3 regions of the Gelria sp. Kuro-4 genome follow, and region 3 is predicted to be linked to each of the others. Evidence: riboswitches for the same ligand, from Rfam matches in the RefSeq annotation. Region 3 holds a riboswitch; each other region holds the start of a gene.

Region 1 (7,784 bases), 1.1 Mb from region 3:
GGTGGCTTTCTTTTGGGGGGCGGCCTTCACTTGTTGCCGCCGCTTCCGGCAGCGGGGGCAGGTCGCCTAAGCTCTTCAGGCCCAAGCTGCGCAAAAAGGCCGGTGTGGTTCCAAAAAGAACGGGCCGGCCCGGCCCCTCCTTGCGGCCCACCGCCGTTATCAGGCCCCGCTCTTCCAGGGTAAAGAGCACCTGGTCCACCCGGACCCCGCGCACCGCCTCAATCTCCAGCCGGGTGATGGGCTGGCGGTAGGCGATGATGGCCAGGGTTTCCAGTGCCGCCTGGGAAAGGCGTGGTCTCTCCGGCGGCTGCAGCAGGCGGCGGATGTAGGGGGCAAATTCAGGCCGGGTAAAAAGCTGCAGACCGCCCGCCACCTCACGCAGGACCAGGCCGCGCCTGCCCTCCGCCAGCTGGCGCCTAAGCTCCGCCAGCGCGAGCTCGGCATCCTCGACCGAAAGCCCGACCGCAGCCGCCAGCTCGGAAACGGAAACCGGCCGGCCGGCGGCAAAAAGCAGCGCCTCCAGAAGAGCCGTCACTGATTCGAGCTGCACGTCTCACCCTCCTGCCGCGCCACGATGATTTCCCCGAACCGCTCCTTTTGCCAGACCCGCACCCGCTCGCGGTGCCAAAGCTCCAAGAGGGCCAGAAAAGCCGGCACTACGCGGCCCGGGCGCGCCCTCCGGCCCAGGTAACGCCGGAACTCCATCGTCGGCACCTGCCGCAGGCGCCTGAGGAGCCGCTTAAGCTCCTCCTGAACCGTGGGCGTATCAGGGATGATGGTGACCGGAGCCGGCGGCTTGAAGAGCGGGGCCACACGGGCCCAGGCGGCTGAAAGCACCTCCGGGTCAAGCTTCAGCTCCGGCCGCTCGGCCCGGGCCTCGCCCAGCTCCGCGGCGCCAAGGCCCGGTGAAGGGAAAAAGTTCGTCTCCTCACTCAGGCGGCGGGCCAGCTCCCGCGCTGCATCCCGGAAAGCCTTGTACTCACGCAGGTGGTCCACCAGCTGCTCAGGGCTTTCCTCTTCATCCTCCTCCGGCGGCGCTTCGGTCGCCGGCAGCAGCATGCGGGCCTTCAGCACCAGGAGGCGGGCCGCCATCACCAGAAACTCCCCGATGGCATCCAGGTCGGTCTGGCCGGCGGCCGCCTCCACGTACGCCAAATACTGGTCCACCACCGCAGCCAAGGAGATAGTGCAGATGTCAAGTTCCCGGGCTTCGATTAAGTGGCAGAGGAGGTCGAACGGCCCGCTGAAGTTCTCCAGCCTAACCTCGTACGCCACGGCCACGTACCTAAACCTAAAGGTCGCGCAGGTTCATGGCTTCCCGGGCTTCCTCGACGGTACGGGCCGCCACCAGGCGCGCCCGCCGTGCCCCTTCCCGGAGGATATCGCGCACGTCGTCCGGGTGAGCCGCAAGCTGCTGGCGCCGTTCATGAATGGGCGCCATCCGCTCGGCGATCACATCGGCCAGCCGCCGCTTGCATGCCACGCAGCCGATGCCGGCGCTCTTGCACTCCTTTGCCACCGCTTCGTGGGTGGCAGCGCTGAAGGCCTTGTAGAACTGGTAAGGGACGCAAACCTCCGGGTGCCCGGGATCGGTCTTTTTGATGCGCTCAGGGTCGGTGACCATCTGCGCCACCTTGGCGCGGATTTCCTCCGGCGAGTCCGACATGCGGATCTCGTTGCCGTAGCTCTTGCTCATCTTGCGGCCGTCGATACCGGGCAGCAACGCGAACTTGGTAAGCTTAGCCTGGGGCTCGGGAAAGACCTGTTTCTGGTAGAGGAAGTTGAAACGCCGGGCAATCTCCCGGGCGATCTCCAGGTGGGGCAGCTGGTCCTCACCCACCGGAACCGTGTCGGCCTTGTAAACAAGGATGTCGGCGGCCATCAGCACCGGATAACCCAAGAAACCGTAGGTGGCGATGTTGCGGCCTTCCAGCTGCTTGAGCTGTTCCTTGTACGTCGGCACCCGCTCGAGCCAGGAGAGCGGGGTGACCATGGAAAAGAGTAGGTGCAGTTCGCCATGTTCCTTCACGTTGGACTGAACAAATACGGTGCTCTTCTCCGGGTCAATCCCGGCGCTCAGCCAGTCGATGGCGATGTTCAGAATGTTATCCTGCAGCTCAGCTGTATCCTCATAGCCTGTCGTCAAGGCGTGCCAATCAACGATGGTGAAGTAACACTCGTAATCCTTTTGCAGCTCCACCATGTTGACCACAGAGCCCAGGTAATTGCCCAGGTGGAGTCGCCCCGTCGGGCGCATGCCGTTGAGAACACGACCTTTCATCCCTCTCATCCCTTCGCGTAGAGATTTGGCTGCTTCAAAAGCGCAGCAGGATACGATACAGGAAGCCAAACACAATAAGGTCGGTCACGCTGTACAAAACCTGGTACAACCAGGAGGCAAGCGGTAAGAGGATTATGCTGGTCAGGCCCAGGTAAAGGAGCACGATAAGGATTACCGGGCCGTACGGCTCCCAGCGCGCCAGCTCATAGGCTGTGCGGCGCGGCAGCAGCTCCGCCAGCACCTTTGAGCCGTCCAGAGGCGGAATCGGTATTAAGTTAAAGACAGCCAGAAAAATATTATACCACATGGCCAGCTCCACAATGCTGGCCAGGCCTTCGTTGAAGAGCAGCACCTGCAGCTTAAGGAGAATTAAGAGGACAAGCGCCGTCAGGACGTTGGCCCCCGCTCCAGCCAGGGAGACGAGGATCAGGCCGGCCCGGCGCGGCCGCAGGTAATTGGGGTTTATCGGAACCGGCTTGGCCCAGCCGAAGCGCACCAGCCAGAGCATTAAGAGCCCTAAAGGGTCCAGGTGAGCCAGCGGATTAAGCGTCAGCCGCCCGTAAGCGCGGGGCGTGGGATCACCCAGCGCATCCGCCACCTTCGCATGGGCATACTCATGTACCGTCAGCGCCAGCAGCAGGGCCGGAATGCGAAAGATCATGTCGCGGGCAAGCCACATACGTACCTTCCTTCCTCTTTGTCCCGCGGCCCGGCCGGTCCAGTCGCGCTTCATCGCCTGCGCGCCGGCGCCTTTCCCGGCGTGCCACTTAAGGGAAATTATAGCACAACCAAGGGGCGAAAAAAAGCCAGAACGGGGCCGGTCCCCGTCTGGCTTGCGCATTCGTTTCAGCGCACCGCCCGCAAAGACTCCTGCTCACGCCACGCGGCGGGAATGCGGTCGTTGCGCACCAGGTCCGCCAGGCTTTCCCGCTGGACCACCACAGAGGCCCGGCCATCGCGGACAAAGACCACCGCCGGGCGGGCCAGGCGGTTGTAGTTGCTGGCCATGGAATACTGATAGGCCCCGGCCGTAAAGACGGCGATGAGGTCGCCCGGCTCCAGCCGCGGCAGGTTAATGTCTTGGATGAGTACATCGCCCGACTCACAGCACTTGCCGGCAATGGTCACCACCTCGGCCGGCAGGTGATTCGCCTTGTTGGCCACCAGGGCGCTGTAGCGCGACCCATAGAGGGCCGGGCGCGGGTTATCGGCCATACCACCGTCCACGGCGACGTAGGTGCGCACGCCCGGGATTTCCTTGCGCGCCCCTACCCGGTAGACAGCAGTTCCCGCCGGGCCGACGATGGAACGGCCGGGCTCGAAGATCACCTTCGGCAGGGGAAAGCGCTTCTCCTGACAGTAAGCCTTGAGGGCCGCCGCGATGGTATCGATACAGGCGGCCGGGCTCACCGGGGCATCGTCGTCGCTGTAGTACACCCCCAGCCCTCCGCCCAGGTCCAATTCCTCGAAGGTAAGGCCGGTGAGGCGCCTCACTTCGCCAAGAAAATCGATCATCACCTGGGCCGCTTTAACGTAGCCATCAAGGGCAAAGATTTGCGAACCGATGTGACAGTGCAACCCTCTAAGATCCAGGCGGCTCTTCGTTAGAGCCTCCTCCACTGCCGTAAGCGCCTGACCGTTTTCCAGCGTAAAGCCGAATTTGGAATCCAGTTGGCCGGTCTGAACGTAAGCGTGGGTGTGCGCCTCAATCCCGGGCGAGACCCGGAGGAGAACACTCACCCGCTGGTGCAGCCGTGCCGCCACTTCTTCCAGGAGGTCGAGCTCGTAAAAGTTATCGACGATGATGCGCCCCACCCGCGCCCGCACTGCTTGCTCCAGCTCGGCCGGGCTCTTATTGTTGCCGTTGAAGTAAATGCGTCCCGCCGGAAAGCCCGCCGTCAGCGCCGTGTAGAGCTCGCCGCCGGAGACCACATCCAGGGCCAGTTCCTCTTCCTCGGCCAGGCGGCACATGGCCAGGGTGCAAAAGGCCTTGCAGGCGTAGGCCACCTCGGCCCGGGGGAAGTTCGCCTGCGCCGCCTTGCGCCAGCTGCGGCAGTTGGCGCGGATGAGCTCTTCATCCATGACATAAAGCGGGGTGCCGTACCGCGCTGCCAGGTCCGGTACAGGCACACCGCCGATCTCCAGATACCCTTGCCCGTTTATCCGGGCCGTCCCCATAAGCTTCATTACGTCCGCCTCCTCGCTTGTTTAACCCTCCGCTGGGGAGTAAAACTAAACGAGAAAGCGGCCTTTAGCGGAACGGGACACTCTCATCCCTGGCTACCCCCTTTCCGTGAGATAGCGCTCCACCGGCAGCCACGGTAAACCGCCGGTGACAGTCCCAGACTTGTTCAGCCTGGGCCCAGCCGGGAAGCCGGCGCCTCTTCCCTGCTTCGGCGACGGCCCCTTTCCCCCGCCTTCCTCGCTGCCCTGCTCGAGCGGGTTACTCTTGGCCCTCGCGCCTCTACCCCACCTCAGCCGAGATGAGGTGCTAAAAGTTTGCGCTTATCATAACACGCCCCTGTCCCCGCTGTCAACGCCGTGCGGCGCCGTAACATACATTTTACCTGCCGGCGGCCTCGCCGGTGAGGCTCCAGCGGCCGCAGCGGTCGCCCCAGCGCGCCAGCACCCGGTCGCCGGCACGAATCTCCACCACCTCGCACTGGTTGGCGCAGCCGCTGCAGGAGCGGCTGGCCACCTGAAAACGCCAGCGGCTCACGTCAAAGCCCTGGAAGCGGGAAGGGCTGCCGTCGGCCACGGCCCGGCGGGCCAGCTGGGCGGCCCCCAGCGCCCCCATGACCGCGTGGTGCGCCGGTACCGTGACCGCCCGGCCCAGCGCCTCTTCAAAGGCCCGGCGCATGCCCACATTGGCCGCCACGCCGCCCTGAAAAAGAATAGGGGAGCGGATTTCCTTCCCTTTAGCCACGTTGTTCAGGTAGTTGCGCACCAAGGCCTGGCAGAGCCCGGCCACGATATCCTCCACCGGGTGTCCCAGCTGTTGCTTGTGAATCATGTCCGACTCGGCAAAGACAGCGCAGCGGCCGGCGATCCGTACCGGGTTGGCGGCTTTCACGGCCAGGCCGCCGAACTCCTCGATGGGCACGCCCAGCCGGGCCGCCTGGCGGTCGAGAAAGGAACCCGTTCCGGCCGCGCAGACGGTATTCATGGCAAAGTCCACCACCACGCCGTGGCGGAGGATGATGATCTTGGAATCCTGGCCCCCGATCTCCAGCACCGTCTGCACGGCCGGGACCTGGCTCAAGGCGGCCACCGCATGAGCGGTGATCTCGTTTTTCACCGCATCGGCGCCCACCATGGCCGCCGCGAGCTGCCGCCCGCTGCCGGTGGTACCAACACCGGCGATGCTGAGGCGCGCAGGGATTTCCCGCTCCACGCAGGCCAGGCCCTCCTGCACGGCCCGGATGGGATTGCCGCGGGTCCTGAGGTAAAGGCTGGTGAGCACTTCCCCCCCTTCGTCTAAAAGTACCAGGTTGGTGCTCACCGAACCGACGTCAATGCCGAGATACGCCTGCAAACGCTGTTCCTCCTTCTTTCTGCCGGCGCCGGGCGCACAGGAGGTCGCAGAAGGCCTCCAGCCGGGTGCGCACCCCTACCTCACTGGCATGCTCATCCAGCATAAAGGTGAGGACAGGAATACCCACATCCCGGCTCACCTTGGGCAGGATGCTTTCCGCCACTATTTCCGGCATGCAGGTGAGCGGCGCCAGCTGAATAACCCCGTCAAAACCGGCGCGGGCGTAACGCACGGTCCAGCTGATGCTTTCCAGGCCGTGCCCGCCGACAAAGTGGCCCAGGTAGGGCGCAGCCAGGCGGTACTCTTCCCGGTCGTCCCTGAGGTGCAGGGAGTGTAGCACCAAGTTGGTTTTCACCCAGTCGCTGAGGTAGATGGAGCGCTCCACGATAGCGCCCATTTCCCCCAGCACGCGCTCCAACTCCAGGTTCACGGCCGGCTCCAGCACCGTGTAAATCTCGCCCACGATCCCGATGCGCAGCGGGGCCTCGCCTTCCCGGCGAGGCAGAGCCTTAAGGAGTACCTTCCCCCGGCGGGCCGCCTCCTCCACCTCCGGCACGCTGCCGGCTTCATCCACCTGGTCGAGAATCCTTTGCCACGCCCTGGTGGTGGCCCCGCGCTCACCTTCCTGCGCCCGCGCCCGATGCACCTCGTGTTCCAGTTCGTCCAGGACGGTCAGCTTGCGCCAGGCCAGCCGGCCGGCCCGCCAGATCTCCCGCAGGCCGGCCCCGCCGGTGATGTCGCGCAGGCCCTGCCAGAGTTCCCGCCAGTGGCCCTGCGGGGGCTCCAGCACCACCATGCGCAGATTTACTCCCAGGTCGCGCAAGATTTCCTGCTCCACCTGGGCGTAATAACCGAAGCGGCAGGGTCCCACCCCGCCGGCCATCACCACGGTATCCGCCCCTTTGCGGGCCGCCTCAAGGAAGTTGCCCACGTTCACCTTGAGCGGCAAACAGGCGAACTCCGGTGCATAGCGCGTCCCCAGGCTCAGCGTCTCCCGGCTGACCGGAGGAGGCACCACCACCTCCACCCCCAAGGCCGTAAAAAAAGCGCGCAGCGGGATATAGATGTGCCCCATATGAGGAAAAGTCACCTTCACGACGCGCCCCTCCATTCGATCATGTCCAGGAAAGCCTCCACGCGGGTCACCAAACCGCCTTCACCCGTGTGCTCATCCAGGGTTAAAAGGAGAAAGGGTAAGCGTCCCCGGCGGTGGGCGCGGCGTTCCAGGAGCTCGCCCACCAGGGAGTCGGGGCCGCAGCCGAAGGACACCACGTGGATGATGCCGGCGACACCGCCCCCGCGCAGGTAGTGGCCGCCTGCGCCTAGGATGAGCCGGCCCAGGCTCCAAAAGAGCGACTTGGGAAGCCGTGCCGCCTCGGCGGCGATGAGCCGGCTGGGCAGCATCTCCGCGGTAAGCACGCGGTAACCCCGGCGCTTAAGGCGCGCGATGAGTCCCATGTTGACAAACTCGTCGAAGACGTTGTAAGGGTGTCCCAGCACCAAGAGGGTGCCCTTAACCGGTGCGGCCGCTGCTTCCGGGGCCACGCCTTCCTCCTCCAGGGGTGCCCTCCCCTCACCCAGGCGCACCAGGTAACGCGCCTGTTCGCCGGCGGCCGCCCGCCAGGCGGCCCTGGCGTCCGCAACCGTAAAGCCCAGCACCCGGGCCGTATTAAGCAGGCTGTTCTCCCAGGCCCGGCGCCCCAGGCGGGCGTTCAACGTGGGCCCGAGCACCGGGGGGAGCTTCAGGCCGGCATGGCGCAGCATGTCCGGCAGGCCCATGAGCTTAGGACAGATGTAGGTTCCCGGCTCGGCGCTCACCAGCCGCGGCACGAAAAGATAATCCACCCGGGGAACCAGCTGGAGGGTGTGGCCGTAGAACACCTTCACCGGCAGGCAGGCCTCGGGGACGGCCGCCAGGACTCCCTGGTTGAGGATCTCCTTGGTGGTGGGCGGGGAGGTCACCACCTC
Region 2 (7,784 bases), 220 kb from region 3:
GCCAACGCCGGTTTTTCCGCCGCCTTCATGAACCCCTTCACCGTCGGCGTGGCGCAGGGCATCGCCCAGCTGCCGCTCTTTTCGGGTATGGGCCTGCGCCTGGCCGCGTATGCTAGTTTCGTCCTGGTGACGGCGGGCTACATCTTTTGGTACGCCGGCCGGGTGAAGGCGAACCCAACCCTCAGTTCCACTTACGCTGAAGACCGCGCCAAAGAGCAGGACCTGGGCCTGGATAAAGTGCGGGAATTCAAGCCGCAGCACTCGTTGGTGCTCCTGGTGCTGCTGGCCTCGGTGGTGACGTTGGTCTACGGCGTGGTGGAGCTCGGCTGGTATATCACCCAGATCTCAGGGCTGTTCCTGGCCATGGGCGTCCTCGGCGGGCTGGCGGGACGCCTCAGTCCGGACCAGATCGCGGAGGAATTCGTCAAGGGCGCCAAAGAACTGACCTACGGCGCCCTCCTCGTGGGCCTGGCGCGCTCGCTGCTCGTGGTGCTCTCCGACGGCCACATCATGGACACCCTGCTCCACGGCATGGCCACCGCCATCAGCGGTCTGCCCAGCCTCCTCACCGCCTGGGGGATGTACGGCGTCCAGTGCGTGCTGGACTTCGTGGTACCCTCGGGGAGCGGCCAGGCGGCCGTGTCCATGCCCATCATGGCGCCCCTGGCCGACCTGGTGGGGGTCACCCGCCAGACCGCCGTGCTGGCGCTCCAGTTCGGCGACGGCATCTCCAACATCTACAGCCCCACCTCGGGCTACTTCATGGCCGGCCTCGCCCTGGCCGGTGTTACCTGGCCCAAGTGGCTGCGCTGGGTCGCCCCCCTCATCGCTATGCAGTACGTCATCGGGCTGACCTTCATGACCATCGCCCAGCTTACCCACTACGGCCCCTTCTAACCCGGGGTCAGGTATCAACTTTCCACTGTTTTTCTCAAAACTGCAACGCGGGAGCGGGAGGTCGCAGAATGGAGAATGACTTGCGCACCCTCAAGCAAAAAGCCTGGGGGGAGGTAGAGCGGCTGAAGCCGCGCCTGGCAGAGATCTGCCTTGCCATCCATGCCCACCCGGAGCTGGGCGGGGAGGAGTTCTTCGCCCTCGACCTTCTGTCGCGGGAACTTGCGGCGGCCGGCTTCGCAGTGGAACGGGGGTATTTCGGCATCCCCACCGCCTTCCACGCGGTGCTGGCCGGCCGGGCGGCGCGCCCGGCGGTGGCCTTCCTGGCGGAGTACGATGCCCTGCCGGGCCTGGGCCACGCCTGCGGCCACAACATCATCGGCACGGCGGCGCTGGGCGCGGCCCTGGCGCTGGCGCCGCTTCTTGCGGCTCTGCCGGGCGGCATCCACGTTTTCGGTACCCCGGCCGAGGAGACGAACGGCGCCAAGGTGCCCCTGGCCGCCGGCGGGGCCTTCCGCGACATCGATGCCGCCATGATGATCCACCCCTCCGGCCGCACCGTGCTCACCGCCCCCTCGCTGGCCATGGACGCCCTGGAGTTCCGCTTCCGCGGGCGGGCGGCGCATGCCGCCTCCGCGCCGCACGAGGGGATCAACGCCCTGGATGCGGTCATCCTCACCTTCAACGCGGTGAACGCGCTCCGCCAGCATGTGCGCCCCGATGTGCGCATCCACGGTATCATTACCAGGGGCGGCGAGGCCCCCAACATTGTCCCCGAGGAGGCCGTAGCGCGCTTTTACGTGCGGGCCGCGCGCCGCAAATACCTGGATGAGGTGGCGGGCCGGGTGGTGAACTGCGCCCGCGCCGGGGCGCTGGCCACCGGGGCGGAGCTTACCGTGAACAACTTCGAGTACTCCTTCGACGAAATGCGCAACAACGCGGCCCTGGCGGGCGCCATGCAGGCCAACCTGACGGCGCTGGGGGAAGAGGTGGTACCCTGCGGTGAGGGTTTGGGCTCGCTGGACATGGGCAACGTGAGCCACGTGGTGCCGGCCGTTCATCCGTATATTTCTATAGGCACCGCGACCCTTGTCTCGCACACCCGCGAATTCGCCGCCGCCGCCGGCAGCGAAGGCGGCCTGCGCGCGATGGTGCTGGGGGCCAAGGCCCTGGCCGCCACCGCGCTCGATGTTCTTCTCGACGCGGAGCTGCGGCAGGCGGTGCGGGCCGAGTTTGCCGCTGCCGACAGCCAGTAAGAACCGCCGCCTGCGGGCGCTGCTGCTTGACACGCCGGCGGCGTCCATGATAAAATAAAGCAAATTCTATATAATACCTCATCTCTTGTCAAGGGGGATGGGGTAGAGGTCGCGGGAGGTCATAAGTACCGGCAGGGAGCAGGGCAGCAGAGGAACTGCCGGGAAAGGGGCCACACCGCCGAAGTCCGGTCCTCGCCCCGAGGGCCGCGGCTGGGGCTGCAGCGAACAGCTGCAGAACTGTCACCCGGTTGGCTGACCCGGCGGCCGGGTGGAGCGCTATCTCATTCAGGGAGAGGAGGGGATGAGGGTGTATTTTGCCTTACCACCCGTGAACCCGGTGCGCCGCAAACGCACTTAGCCGGCGGTTATTGCTGAGACCAAGAGCTAAGGAGGCGCAATCATGGACAATTTCGGGTGGTTATCTATTTTGCCGCCGCTGGTGGCCATTACCCTGGCCATCGTCACGCGCGAGGTACTCGTCTCCCTGGTGCTGGGCATCTTTACCGGCGCGCTCATCCTCACCGCAGGCAGCCCCGTTGGCGCCTTTACCAAGGCCGTCGACATCATCATTAAGGCCGTGGGGGATCCGGAATGGAACGTGCGCGTGCTGCTCTTTGTGCTTCTTCTGGGCGGCATCGTGGGGCTCCTGGCCCGCTCCGGCAGCCCGGTTTCCTTCAGCTTATGGGCAGTCAAGCGGGTGAAGAGCCGCCCCCTGGCGCTTGTCACTACCTGGCTTTTAGGTATCATCATCTTTATGGACGACTACTTCAACTGCCTCACGGTAGGCACGGTGATGCGCCCCATCACCGACCGCTACCGCGTTTCCCGCGCCAAGCTGGCCTTTATTATCGACGCCACTGCTGCTCCGGTGTGCATCCTGGTGCCGCTTTCCACCTGGGTGGCCTATGTGATCTCGCTCTTGGTGCCGGAATTCGAGCACTACGGCATCACCCTGAATCCCTTCCAGGCCTTTTTGGCCATGGTGCCGTACAACCTTTATGCCTGGCTGATCCTCATTATGGTGCTCGCCACCTCTTTCACCGACCTCGAATACGGACCCATGGCCCGCCACGAACACCGCGCGCTCAGCGAGGGCGTCCTGTACGACGAGTCGCTGGGTTCCCCGCCGGGCGACGATTTCGCTTCCCTTGAGGTGGCGGAAAACAGCCGCCCGGTGGACCTGGTGGTGCCCATTGTCACCCTGGTGGTGAGCACCATCGCCGCCATGCTCGCCACCGGCGGTTACGGCGAGAAGGGCTTCTGGGACGCCATCATGAACACCGATTCGGCCACCTCCCTGGTTTACGGCGCCACCATCACCATCATCGTCACCACCCTCTTCTACCACTTGCGGCGCGTGGTTCCCCTGCGCGCCTCTATGACGGCCATCGTGCAGGGCTTTAAGTCCATGATGGTGGCGGTGACCATCCTTGCCCTGGCCTGGAGCATCGGCGCCATCTGTAAGGAGCTCGGCACCGGCGCCTGGGTGGCCGGGGTGGTTTCCCAGGGCCTGCCGGCGGCCCTGGTACCGGCGGCGCTCTTTGCAGCCTCCGCCTTCATCGCCTTTGCCACCGGCACCTCCTGGGGCACCTTCGCCATCATGCTGCCCATCGCCGTGCCGCTGGCCAACACCATCGGGCTCTACCTGATCCCGTCGCTGGCTGCCGTGCTGGCCGGCGGGACCTTCGGCGACCACTGCTCCCCCATTTCCGACACCACCATCATGTCCTCCACGGGCGGCGCCTGCCACCACGTGGACCACGTCAACACGCAGCTGCCCTACGCCGTAACGGCGGCCGGGGTGGCCCTCGTGGGCTTTCTCACCGTCAGCTTTCTTCCCAGCGGCTGGCTCGTTTTGGCGGTGAGCACCGCGCTTTTTCTCGTGGTGCTGAAGCTCCTCCACTCCTTCTGGAACGAAGGGGCACCGGCACCGCTTACCGGCACGGTGCTGCGGGAGAGCGAAGGCCGCTGAAGAAACGGCTGTACAGGGTCCGGAGAAATCCGGACCATTTTTTTGGGGCCGGGGGAGGAAAAATATGCTAGGGCGCGAATAACAACTAGAGACGTGACCGGCTGCCAAAGTTGGCATACTAGGGGGCGGAGGTGGCTCAGGCTTTGGAACGGGCAGGAAAGGATAAGTCCGTGATTCAGCTTACCCTGGACCGGTGTTACGCGCTGCTGAAACAAAGCCGCGCGCCCATGAATTTTCGCGAGCTCTTAAGCGCCGGCTGGCAAGGGGCGCAGCCCGGGCGTGACCTTTCGCAGAGCGACCTGGCTACACTGTATACCAGCCTGAACCTGGATCCACGCTTTACACCCATGGGCAAGGGCAGCTGGGGCTTGGCCGAGTGGCGCCCGCGTTCTTCGCACTCCAGCGTGCCTGCAACCTCGCTCCTCGGCAAGAGCTACCAAGACGACCGCTGCCGTTTGAACGGCCGCACCGAGGACCAGGACCTGGAAGAGGCGGCTTCGGACACCCTGGGCGGCGACGAGGAAAAGGGCGCTTCCCTGGATGAGGACGAAGAGTGGTTTAGCGGCGATGGCGACGAATAGGAGGCGATGGCGATGAAAATCCGCTGGTGCGGGCATTCCTGCTTTTTGCTCACGGCCGACAGCGGCCTCAAACTGTTGACGGACCCCTTCGACGAGACGGTAGGCTACCCCCTGCCCACGGTGGCCCCCGACGTGGTCACCGTGAGCCACGAGCACTTTGACCACAACGCCGTCAAGGTGCTCCCGGGAACCCCGGACGTAGTGCGTGGGCCGGGCGAGCACACCGTGCGCGGGATCAGCATCGTCGGCCTGGCCACTCACCACGACGACGCGGGTGGGGCGCGGCGCGGCGAAAACACCGTGTTCACCATGGCCTTGGACGGGCTGCGGGTGACGCACCTGGGTGACCTGGGCCACCCGCTGAGCGCGGCGCAGATCATGGCCCTGCGCCCCGTACACGTCCTCATGATCCCGGTGGGCGGCTATTACACCATTGACGCGCGGCAGGCCAAAGAGGTGGTGGATGCCCTGAACCCGAATCTGGTTCTCCCCATGCACTACAAAACCGATGTGATGGACTTCCCCATTGCCGGCGTGGAGCCCTTCCTCAACCTGGTAGGCGGAGGGGAGCGCCTGCGTTCCACCACCCTGGAGGTTACACCCGAAAGCCTGCCCGAGCGGCGCCGCGTGGTCGTTTTAGATTACATGTAACCCTTGACACGCGGGACTTCGCTTACTAAAATAGAAAGGTAATAGACAAGGGCGGGGCCGCGCGGGCCCGCCGGAGATAGAGGTATTTCTAGTTTTTGGGCTAGAAATTTTTTTTTGGAGGCAGGAGGTTAAAGGAGGGCGAATTGTGGCGAAATTTGTATTTGTAACCGGCGGCGTGGTTTCGTCCCTGGGCAAAGGGATAACCGCCGCCTCCCTCGGGCGTCTGCTGAAAAGCCGCGGGGTGAAGGTGACCCTGCAGAAATTTGACCCTTACATCAACGTGGACCCGGGCACCATGAGCCCCTACCAGCACGGTGAGGTCTTCGTCCTCGAGGACGGGGCGGAAACGGACCTGGACCTCGGACATTACGAGCGCTTCATCGACCGCAATCTTACCCGGCAGAGCAACGTCACCACCGGCACTGTTTACGGCACCGTCATCCAAAAAGAGCGGCGCGGCGATTTCCTCGGCGGGACCGTCCAGGTTATCCCGCACATCACCAATGAGATCAAGGATCGCCTGCACCGGCTCGCCCAGGAGAGCGGTGCCGATGTTGTAATCGCCGAAATCGGCGGCACCGTGGGCGACATTGAGAGCCTGCCCTTTCTCGAGGCCATCCGCCAGATGAAAAGCGACGTGGGGCGCGACGACGTACTCTACATCCACGTCACTCTGGTTCCTTACATCGAGGCCTCGGGCGAGCTCAAGACCAAGCCCACCCAGCACAGCGTCAAGGAACTGCGCAGCATCGGCATTCAGCCGGACATCATCGTCTGCCGTACGCACCGGCCGCTTTCCGACGGGGTGCGCGAAAAGATCGCCCTCTTTTGCGACACGGAAAAACGCGCCGTTATTGAAAACCGGGACGTGGACTGCCTGTACGAGATCCCGCTCGTCCTCGCCCAGGAAGGACTGGACGACATTGTAGTGGAGCGGCTGCACCTGGAGTGCGGCCCGCGCGACCTGGGCGAGTGGGAGGAACTGGTGCGCCGCGCCAAGCACCCCTCGGGGCGCGTCACCGTGGCCCTGGTGGGCAAGTACGTGGCCCTGCACGACGCCTACCTGAGCGTGGCCGAGGCCCTGCACCATGCCGGCATCGCCAACGACGTGGGGGTGGACATCCGCTGGCTCAACGCCGAGGACTTGGAAGAGGGCGACCCGGAGGAGCTCCTGGCGGGGGCGCAGGGAGTGGTGGTGCCGGGCGGTTTTGGCGACCGCGGCACGCAGGGCAAGATCCTGGCGGCGCGTTACGCCCGCGAGCACCGCGTTCCCTACCTGGGCCTGTGCCTCGGGATGCAGCTGGCGGTGGTGGAGTTTGCGCGGGACGTGCTGGACTGGGCGGGCGCCAACAGCTCCGAGTTCGATGAAGCCAGCCCGTACCCCGTGATCGACCTCCTGCCGGAGCAGAAAGGCATCACCACCAAGGGCGGCACCATGCGCCTGGGGGCCTACCCCTGCCACCTGGTGCCGGGCACGCACGCCCACGCGGCCTATGGTGCGTCCGTGGTGCAGGAGCGGCACCGCCACCGCTATGAGTTCAACAACGCCTACCGGGCGGAGCTGGAGGCCCGCGGCCTGAAGGTGGCCGGCACCTCCCCCGACGGGCGGCTGGTGGAGATCATCGAGCTGGCCGACCACCCCTGGTTCGTCGGGACGCAGTTTCATCCCGAACTGAAGTCCCGCCCCAACCGGCCGCACCCGCTTTTTAGGGAATTCATTCGCGCGGCCACGGGGGCAAAGGGTTAGGCAGGTCAGGCGCCTGGTCTGCCGGCGGCCCGCCCGGGAGAGGAGGTAAAGCGCATGGCGGAACTTGTGGCGATTAAAGAGACGGTCCAGAATGTGGCCGAGGCCATCGCCGCCGTTCTGGACCTGGACGTGAGCATCATCGACCGGTCCTATGTGCGCCTGGGGGCCACCGGACAGTATGCGCGGGAGCTTTATGCCCAGGCGGCTCGCGACTCCCTCTTCGACCACATCTTAAAATCCGGCCGCCCCGGCTTTATCGAGGATGCCGGCTCAAGCGAGCTCTGCCAAAGGTGCCAGGGGCGCGAAAACTGCCGCGAACTCGCCACCTTGGGCCAGCCCATCTCCTGCCGCGGGCGCGTGGTGGGCGTCATCGGCGTGGTGGCCTTTACCCCGGCCCAGCGCGAGCGCCTTAAGGCCGGCGCCGGACAGCTGCTCAACTTCTTGAGCCGCATGGCCGGCCTTCTGGAAAGCAAGCTCCTGCTTACCGAGGCGCTGCTGGAAGAGACGCGGCGCAACCAAGAAGTGCGGGAAAACCACATCTCCTCGAGCTCCCTGAGCCCCATCAGCTTTGACGACATCCTGGGGCAGGCCCCGGCCCTCCTGGCCGCCAAGGAGCTGGCGCGCCGCGTGGCCGCCTCAAGCTCCACCGTGCTCATCCGCGGCGAAAGCGGCACCGGCAAGGA
Region 3 (7,784 bases):
AAGATACGTTGCACCACTACAGTCAGCGGGTAATCGGCTGTGACAAGGCCAATTAAGGACGTAAGCCCCAGGGCGAAACTGATAGGAATACCGAGAAAGAAAGCGCCGAAAAGCAGCACAATAATTCCCGGCCCCACGCGCTACACCACCTTTTCCTTGTTGCCCGGCCGCAGATCACACGATAGCTGTTGTACCAAGTAATAGAGCATCAGAATGCCGGATAGAGGCACCGCGGCGTAGAGGTACCGCATGGGCAATAGAGTGTACGGCATGGTCTGGGTTCCCGCTTGGCCGACAAACTGCACGCCGAGGACGGTAAGAGCTACGAAGAAAAAGCCGATGCAAAGGTTGATGAAAAGGTCGGCATACCGACGGAGCGAAGGCGAGAGGTTTACCAGAAGCACGTCGATATTAAGGTGTGCCTTATTGCGCACCCCTGCGACCGCGCCGAAAAGCACGCAGTAAACGAAGGCGATGCGGACTACGTCCATGGACCAGGGGATGGAAAAATGCAGAAAGTAACGCGAAACGACTTCGGCAAAGGTTACAACAGAAATTACGGCCAGGGAGATGGCGAGAACTGTATCAACCACCGTGTCGATGAGCCGGTTCAACATAACAGTCCCTCCGGATGAGGGGGCGAGCCGTAAGAGCCCGCCCCCTGGTATTTTAGGGAGGCCCAGCCCCTACTTGGTGTTGCGCACGCGGTCGACTAGCTCAAGCGGTACCATGTCGGCAACTTCTTCGGGGACGTTTTTCGTGACTTCTACAAAGGCATTGCGGTCCGGTTCCGCAACCTCCATTCCTTTGTCCTTGAGGAACTGGAGGTCTTCTGTTTCTTTCTGCGCAATAACCTGACGTTGATAAAGAATGGCTTCGGTGGCTGAATCCTGAATGGCTTTCTGGATGTCAGGGCTGAGTCCATCATAGAACTTAGAGTTAATAAGCACGCTGCCGGGCGAGTAGGTATGGCCATCCAGGGTGAGGTACTTCTGCACTTCATAAAACTTCATCGAACGGATTGTTGCCACGGGGTTTTCCTCTCCATCGACGGTCCGCTGCTGGAGCGCAGTGTAGAGCTCACCGAAGGGAATGGGAGTCGGGGTCGCCCCCAGAGCCTTCACCAGACCGAACCAAACCTTGGCCTCCTGTACACGAATCTTAAGACCTTGGGCATCTTCCGGTTTCAAAATGGGCCGTACGTTGTTTGTGAAATGCCGCCAGCCAAGTTCACAGAACCCGAGTGAACGCAGCCCTTGGGCCAGGAGTTTATCGCCCAATTCCTTGCCGATGTCGCCGTCCATTACCTTGTAGGCGTGATCACGGTCGCGGAAGAGATAAGGGAGGCTGAAGATCTGTAGCTCTGGAACCCAAGCGGGGAGCGTGCCGTCGGTGGTGACGGTGGTCATCTGGATGGTGCCCATGCGCACACCTTCAGCCATTTCCCGCTCGCTGCCGAGCTGGGCGTTGGGGAAGATGGTCACTTGTACCTGGCCATTAGTTTTTGCCTCTACCAACTCTTTGAACTTAGTTGCCATGATGGTGTACGGATGTTCGTCGGGGCCGACAACGGCATACTTGATTACCACGCTTCCCGTGGCTTGCCCTTGACCTGCCGGAGCGTTTCCGCCCTGCCCGGTCGGGCCTTGTCCACCACAACCTGCTAAGGCCACGGCGGCGATCAAGAGACCCACTGCTATAAGTACAACCTGGCGCTTCACTTTCGTATCCCCTCTCATGTCCAATGTGTTATGAACTCTTAGTGGCTATAACCTCTTGGAACCACCTCACCTCCTTTACCTGGCCAGGAGGTCCTGCACCCCGTAGGTGAGCCGAATTTCCCGCCCCAATACCGGGTCGTGCAAGAGCGCGGTAAACCGTGCAGGTGTCGCCAGCCCACCGAGGGTTGGTACTGTTCCAGAAAGGATGACGGCGCCTTCAAGATTGGGATACTCTTGGCGTACATGTTCCAGAAGGGTTGGCACCGGCAGGAGGGCACTGGCCGGGCTGTCTTGGTATAACGTCTCTTGCCCTTCCGGCCCTACCCAGCCGCGAAGAACCAACTTATCCCAATGATCGGTTAGATCCTCATAGTCCCAGAGGATGTTACTAAGCGGTTTGGGGCAAATCTGCTTGGATTTGTAGATGCTCGTTTTTTCCAAACTGCGGTCGGTCTGGTCGCTGGCCAGGCCGACCAGCAGGCGCCTTTGGTAGGGGAGAAAGACGAACTCCACCTCCGGGCCGGTCTCGCCGCCGACTACTTGAATGACGCTGTCCGTGGTGGCAAGCAGACCGCCTGCCGGATAAATCACCGGTGTTTTGGCCGGACATTCAACGCCGATTGCTTCCAGTTCACGGATATGTTCGCGTACCTTGTCTTGATCCCGGCCGGCGAAACCGAGACACAGGATCAGGCTTACCGGGTAGACGATGGTTTCCGGTGGGCGCTGCGGCCGTGCGATGGTAAAGGATAATTGCTGCATGTTGTTCCTCCTGCTCGTTTACTTGCATTGCGGTGCGGGAGCATACACTTCCGGCCGGCGGTCGGCAAAGACAGCGATGCGGCGGCGCACCTCTGCGACGCTGTCCAGGTTCAGGTTGACGCTCAGGATCACCTCCTCTTCTCCTGCTTCCACCAGGACCTCGCCCCAGGGGTCGATGACCGCGGAGTGACCGGAGTTGACCAGGTTGCCTACCGGCCCGCAGGCGTTGCAGGCGACCACAAAGAACTGGTTCTCGATGGCCCGGGCTCGTAAGAGCGTGCGCCAGTGCTCCACCCGCGGGTGCGGCCACTCCGCCGGGACAAAGAGCACCTGGGCACCGGCCAGGGCCAGGCCACGCACAAGTTCAGGAAAGCGCAGGTCGTAGCAGATGATGCTGGCCAGAGAAATGCCCTCCAGGGTGAAGAGCGAAGGGGTGGTCCCGGCGGCGAACCGGTCCTTTTCCCCCGAGGGGGAGAAGAGATGAATCTTGTCGTAGCGAGCCACCTCCTGCCCCACGCGGTTAAAAACGTAGGTGGTGTTGCGCACCTCGCCGTCCAGGCCGAAGCGTACCACCGAACCGCCGACAATGTTCACCCGGTGCTCGCGCGCCAGCCCGGACAGCAGCTGGCGGCTCTCTCCTTCTTCGGCGGCGTCGGCATGGGCCGCCAAGTCAGTGGGGAAGAAGCCCACGTTGAATGTCTCCGGGAGCAGAAGCACATCCGGTTCGTCCTTGGCCGCGCGCGCGATCAGCTCAGCGGCGTGCGCCAGGTTGCGCTCTTTCTCACCCAACTCGACCTGCATCTGGATCACGCTGACTCTCAGTTGTGACATACCCTCACTCCTCCTTACAAGCGCAGTAAACAGCGTCTTTTCAGCGTAGTTTGGCAAGCAGCGGGCAAGCGGGCACGGCGCTAGGGGCGCCACAGGTTCGGCAGGTTCTTGCCCACCGCCAGCTTGGTGATACTCAGGTGAGCCGTTATGGCATCGTTGAACTTGGCGTACGACCCCTCCTTCAACCCGGCAAGAATGGCCTGGTGCTCAACCAGTACTTGGGCCATGCGACCAGGTGTCTGGATGGCTTCCAGCCCGAGGCGCAACAGGTGATCGCGCAAACTGTCGTAAAAGCGGTAGAGGCGTTCATTGCCGGCTGCGCGCACCAGGGCCAGGTGAAACTCCCGGTCGGCCGCGATGAATTCCACCGACTGGTGCCGTTGCGCCAGCTCTGTCTGCACACCCAGGACGTCGGTCATTTGCTGCAGGCAGATTTCGTTGCTGCGCTCGATCAGCTTCTGCCCGGCCAAGCGCTCCAGCACCAACCTTAGTTCGTACACTTCATCCAAGTCTTTCAGGGAAATCTCGGCCACTTGCGCTCCTTTGTGCGGGATGAGCGTTACGAAACCTTCAACCTCCAAGGCCTGCAGGGCTTCACGAATGGGCGTCCGGCTGACGCCGAATGAATTAGAGAGTTCATTTTCACTTAAAAACTGACCAGGGGCGAAAGCCCGGGTGATTATGGCCTGCTTGATGAGCTTATAGGCCTTTTCTTTAGACGAACGGTAAGCAGGGTCTTGGCCCATAACCTATCCCTCCACCTCCCCATACAACCTGTATACAATGTGTATATGTAAATTGGTATTCGCCACAGTTACGGGAAAACCCTGCTTTTTAAGGTACAAAACTTAACCCGGTATCCACCAGAAAATCCCTATTTTCTCTTGACGGTTGTTCTTTAAGGGGTTATCATAATGAACAAATATAATATCAATGCCTCATCTCAGTCCTTCGGGTGCTGGGCACCGCTGAGGTGAGGTAGAGGCGCGGCAGGTCAAGAGTAGCCACCCGGAGCAGGGCAGCGACGAGGGGTGGGGAAAGGGGCCGCCGCCGAAGCCGGGGTGCCGCACCGGAACCCCGAGCTGGGTCGGCAGTTAAGAACTGCCGGACTGTCACCGCCGGCTTCCCCGGGCCGGCGGTGGTGAGCTATCTCACCGCAGGGGAAAGGAGGGATGGGCTGTACGCGCCTTCAGGGCCGGGCCTGTCTGCCTGGCTTTTGTTTTACCCATTTTGCCGGCGGCGCCTGCCGCGCGGCCCAGGCAAGGGCAACCCCGAAGGAACGCCACCTCGGAAGCGGGGCCGACACCAAAACACTGGTTTAAGAGGATTTGAGGGAGGGAAAACCATGAGCAATGCCAAGATTGCCGAGCTTGCCAGCTTGGACACGGAGCTCAAGCGGGAGTTGGGCCTCTGGGAAGGCGTTTCCATCATCGGCGGCATCATGATCGGCTCCGGCATTTTCTTCCTGGGTTCCTTTGTGCTGCAGCGCTCGCAATTGGCACCGGGGCTGGCGCTCCTCGCTTGGCTGGCGGGCGGCATTATTACGCTGCTGGCCGGTCTCTGTTACGCCGAGCTGGGCGCCTCCATCCCGCGGGCGGGCGGCGCCTATGTTTACCTGCGCGAGGCGTACGGGCCGCTCTTTGGCTTCCTCCAGGGCTGGACGGCCTTCTTTGTCTCGGCGTCCGGTTCCATCAGCGCCCTGGCGGTGGCCTTCGCCACCTATTTCAGCGCCGTTGTGCCCCTCAGCCCCTTTGGCATCAAGATGCTCGCCATCGGCACCATCATTTTCCTTACTATCATCAACGCCCTGGGCGTTAAGCTGGGCGGGCAGGTGCAAAACGTCCTCATGGTGGCGAAGCTGCTGCCCATCGTCATCATCATCGCTGCGGGCCTTATCTTCGGCTCTGCCGGCAACACCATGACGGTCTTCCCCGGCGGCGCGGGCCTCATAAGCTCCTTCGGCATGGCCCTCATCGCCTCGCTCTGGGCTTACGAGGGCTGGAGCAACGTCAACACCATCGCTGAGGAAATCAAGAACCCGCAGCGCAACCTGCCGCTGGCCCTGCTCATCGCCATCGGCGGCGTTACGGCGATTTACGTTCTTTTCAACTTCGCGCTCCTCAAAGTGCTTCCTGCGGCTGCCATTGCCGAGGACGCCAAGCCGGCGGCCGCGGCGGCCAAACTCATCTTCGGCCCCTGGGGGGCTTCCCTGGTAACCCTGGGCGCACTCATCTCCATCTTCGGCTCCACCAACGGCTGCGTGCTGGTATTCCCGCGCATGTACTACGCCATGGCAAAAGACGGGCTCTTCTTCCCGCTCTTTACCGAAGTGCACCCGCGCTACCGCACGCCCATCCCATCGCTTATCGCCTCGGCGGTTGTAGCGATCATCCTTCTTTACACCGGAACCTTCCAGCAGCTCACCACCATGGTGGTATTCGCCGGCTGGGTGTTCTACACCCTCACCATCGTTTCGATCTTCATCCTGCGCAAGAAGTATCCCGACCTGCCGCGGCCCTATAAAGTTTGGGGGTACCCGGTGGTGCCGGTCCTCTCCGTGCTCACCTCGCTTTTCCTTTTGATCAATTGTCTCAAAGAGGATCCGCGTTCCTCGCTTTTCGGCCTGGTGATCCCGGCCCTGGGCGTGCCGGCCTACTACTGGTTTAAGACGGCCCAGGCGCGGCGCGAGGCACGCCTGGCGGCGGAGGGCGTTGCCTCAGGGCACGAATGAGCAATGAAGAGAATTTGTGCAAGGAGGTGTTGGGGGCGTTGGCCGGGTCGGCGCCCCTCCTTATGGAAGCAGACTTAGTCTTGCGCGGCGGGCGCGTGCTCACCCTGGTGCCGGAGCAGCCGGAAGTTGAGGCGGTGGCCGTCCGGGGGAACCGCGTGCTGGCCGTGGGCACGGAAAGCGAACTTAAGGCCTACCTGGGACCCCAGACGGAGGTTATCGATGCGCAGGGCCTGACGGTGGTCCCCGGGCTTACCGATACCCATCTGCACCTGCTGCACTACGGCTTCGCGTTGAACCAGGTGGACCTGGGCGGGGTGCGCTCGGTGGGAGAGCTGCGCCGGCGCGTGGCCGACTTTGTAGCGCAGCGCAAGATCAAGCCCGGCCGCTGGGTGCTGGGACGCGGCTGGGACCAGAACCTCCTGGCTGAGGGGCGCCTGCCGCGGAAGGAAGATCTCGACGGCATCGCGCCGGAAAACCCCATGCTGCTTTCGCGCATCTGCGGCCATGCCGCCCTCCTCAACCGCCGGGGCCTCGAGGCGGCCGGGCTCACGGCGGCCACCCCCGATCCCGAGGGCGGCCGGCTGCAGCGGGGCGAGGGCGGCGAGCTCACCGGCATTGTCTTTGAGCTGGGAGCCATCGGGCTGGTGCAGCGGGCCATTCCGGCCGCCGGGCCGGCCGACCTGGAGGAGGCCCTGGCGCTGGCCACGGCGCGTGCCGCTCAAGCCGGGCTCACCGAGGCCCACTCAGACGACTTAGGCTCGGCCGGCGGCTTTGCGCGCGCTGCGGCGGCCTACACCGCCCTGGCCGAGGGCGGCAGACTCCCCCTGCGCATCCGGATGGCGCTCCTCGTGGGCTCCCTGGGGGAACTGAAGGACGTGCTGGCGGCGGCGCAGGACTGGCAGTCCCCTTCGGAGCTGATCAGCCTGGGACCCATCAAGATCGTCTCTGACGGCTCTCTAGGAGCCCGCACGGCAGCGCTGGAGGAGCCGTACAGCGATGCGCCGGGCGAGCGGGGGTTGATGAATTTCGCCGCGGAAGAGCTTAGAGAAATGGTGACCCTGGCGCATCGGGCCGGCTTTCAGGTGGCTGTCCACGTGATCGGCGACCGGGCGGCGCGCCTGGCGCTCGAGGCCGTTGAAGCGGCCCAGGCCAGGTACCCGCGACCGGACGCGCGCCATCGCCTGGTGCACTGCCAGATCATGAACCCCGCCCTTTGGGAGAAGATGCGGGCGCTGGGCGTAGCCGGGGACGTGCAGCCGCGCTTCGTCGCCTCCGACTGGCCCATGGTGGAAAGCCGGGTGGGGAAGGAGCGGGCGCGCACCAGCTACGCCTGGAAGTCCATGCTGGCGAGGGGTCTACACCTGGCCGGCGGCTCCGACTGCCCGGTGGAACCGCTCGACCCGCTTCTTGGCCTGCACGCCGCCATCGCCCGCACCGACCCGGCCGGGAACCCGGCGGGCGGCTGGCAGCCTGCGGAGAAGCTGGCGCCCCTTACGGCCCTCGGCCTCTTCACTGAGGGTGCGGCCTACGTGGCCCGCGCCGAGGGCGAGCGCGGCCGCCTCGCCCCCGGCTACCTGGCCGACCTCACCGCCTTCGCCGGCGACTACCTGGCCGCCCCGGAAGAAACCGCCCTGGCCAACGACGTGCGCCTCACCATCTCTGCCGGGCGGGTGGTGTACCGGCGGTCTTAGGAGCGCGTTCCGGCAGATTCCTAAGAAACCCCTTGGCCGGGAAACGGT

What was found. Region 3 has a riboswitch for lysine ahead of K5554_RS04925 (APC family permease). Riboswitches for the same ligand answer to the same signal wherever they lie in the genome.
Region 1: another riboswitch for lysine. It lies ahead of lysA (diaminopimelate decarboxylase); the one in region 3 lies ahead of K5554_RS04925 (APC family permease).
Region 2: another riboswitch for lysine. It lies ahead of K5554_RS03860 (Na+/H+ antiporter NhaC family protein); the one in region 3 lies ahead of K5554_RS04925 (APC family permease).

Annotation. Positions count from the first base shown of each region.
Region 1 is NZ_AP024619.1:2,088,882-2,096,665, forward strand. Features, by position in the region: gene scpB (SMC-Scp complex subunit ScpB) at 1-550, opposite strand, end outside; gene K5554_RS10455 (ScpA family protein) at 532-1,281, opposite strand; gene trpS (tryptophan--tRNA ligase) at 1,292-2,281, opposite strand; gene K5554_RS10465 (site-2 protease family protein) at 2,316-2,960, opposite strand; gene lysA (diaminopimelate decarboxylase) at 3,128-4,468, opposite strand; lysine riboswitch at 4,573-4,756, opposite strand; gene K5554_RS10475 (acyl-CoA dehydratase activase) at 4,845-5,816, opposite strand; gene K5554_RS10480 (acyl-CoA dehydratase activase-related protein) at 5,794-6,912, opposite strand; gene K5554_RS10485 (acyl-CoA dehydratase activase-related protein) at 6,909-7,784, opposite strand, start outside.
Region 2 is NZ_AP024619.1:751,129-758,912, forward strand. Features, by position in the region: gene K5554_RS03850 (YfcC family protein) at 1-897, shown strand, start outside; gene K5554_RS03855 (M20 family metallopeptidase) at 966-2,150, shown strand; lysine riboswitch at 2,246-2,437, shown strand; gene K5554_RS03860 (Na+/H+ antiporter NhaC family protein) at 2,551-4,122, shown strand; gene rpoE (DNA-directed RNA polymerase subunit delta) at 4,266-4,703, shown strand; gene K5554_RS03870 (MBL fold metallo-hydrolase) at 4,716-5,354, shown strand; gene K5554_RS03875 (CTP synthase) at 5,500-7,101, shown strand; gene K5554_RS03880 (sigma-54-dependent Fis family transcriptional regulator) at 7,156-7,784, shown strand, end outside.
Region 3 is NZ_AP024619.1:971,319-979,102, forward strand. Features, by position in the region: gene K5554_RS04895 (TRAP transporter large permease) at 1-137, opposite strand, end outside; gene K5554_RS04900 (TRAP transporter small permease) at 141-617, opposite strand; gene K5554_RS04905 (DctP family TRAP transporter solute-binding subunit) at 687-1,721, opposite strand; gene K5554_RS04910 (DUF2848 family protein) at 1,797-2,483, opposite strand; gene K5554_RS04915 (carbon-nitrogen family hydrolase) at 2,502-3,314, opposite strand; gene K5554_RS04920 (GntR family transcriptional regulator) at 3,395-4,060, opposite strand; lysine riboswitch at 4,286-4,471, shown strand; gene K5554_RS04925 (APC family permease) at 4,660-6,045, shown strand; gene K5554_RS04930 (amidohydrolase) at 6,084-7,736, shown strand.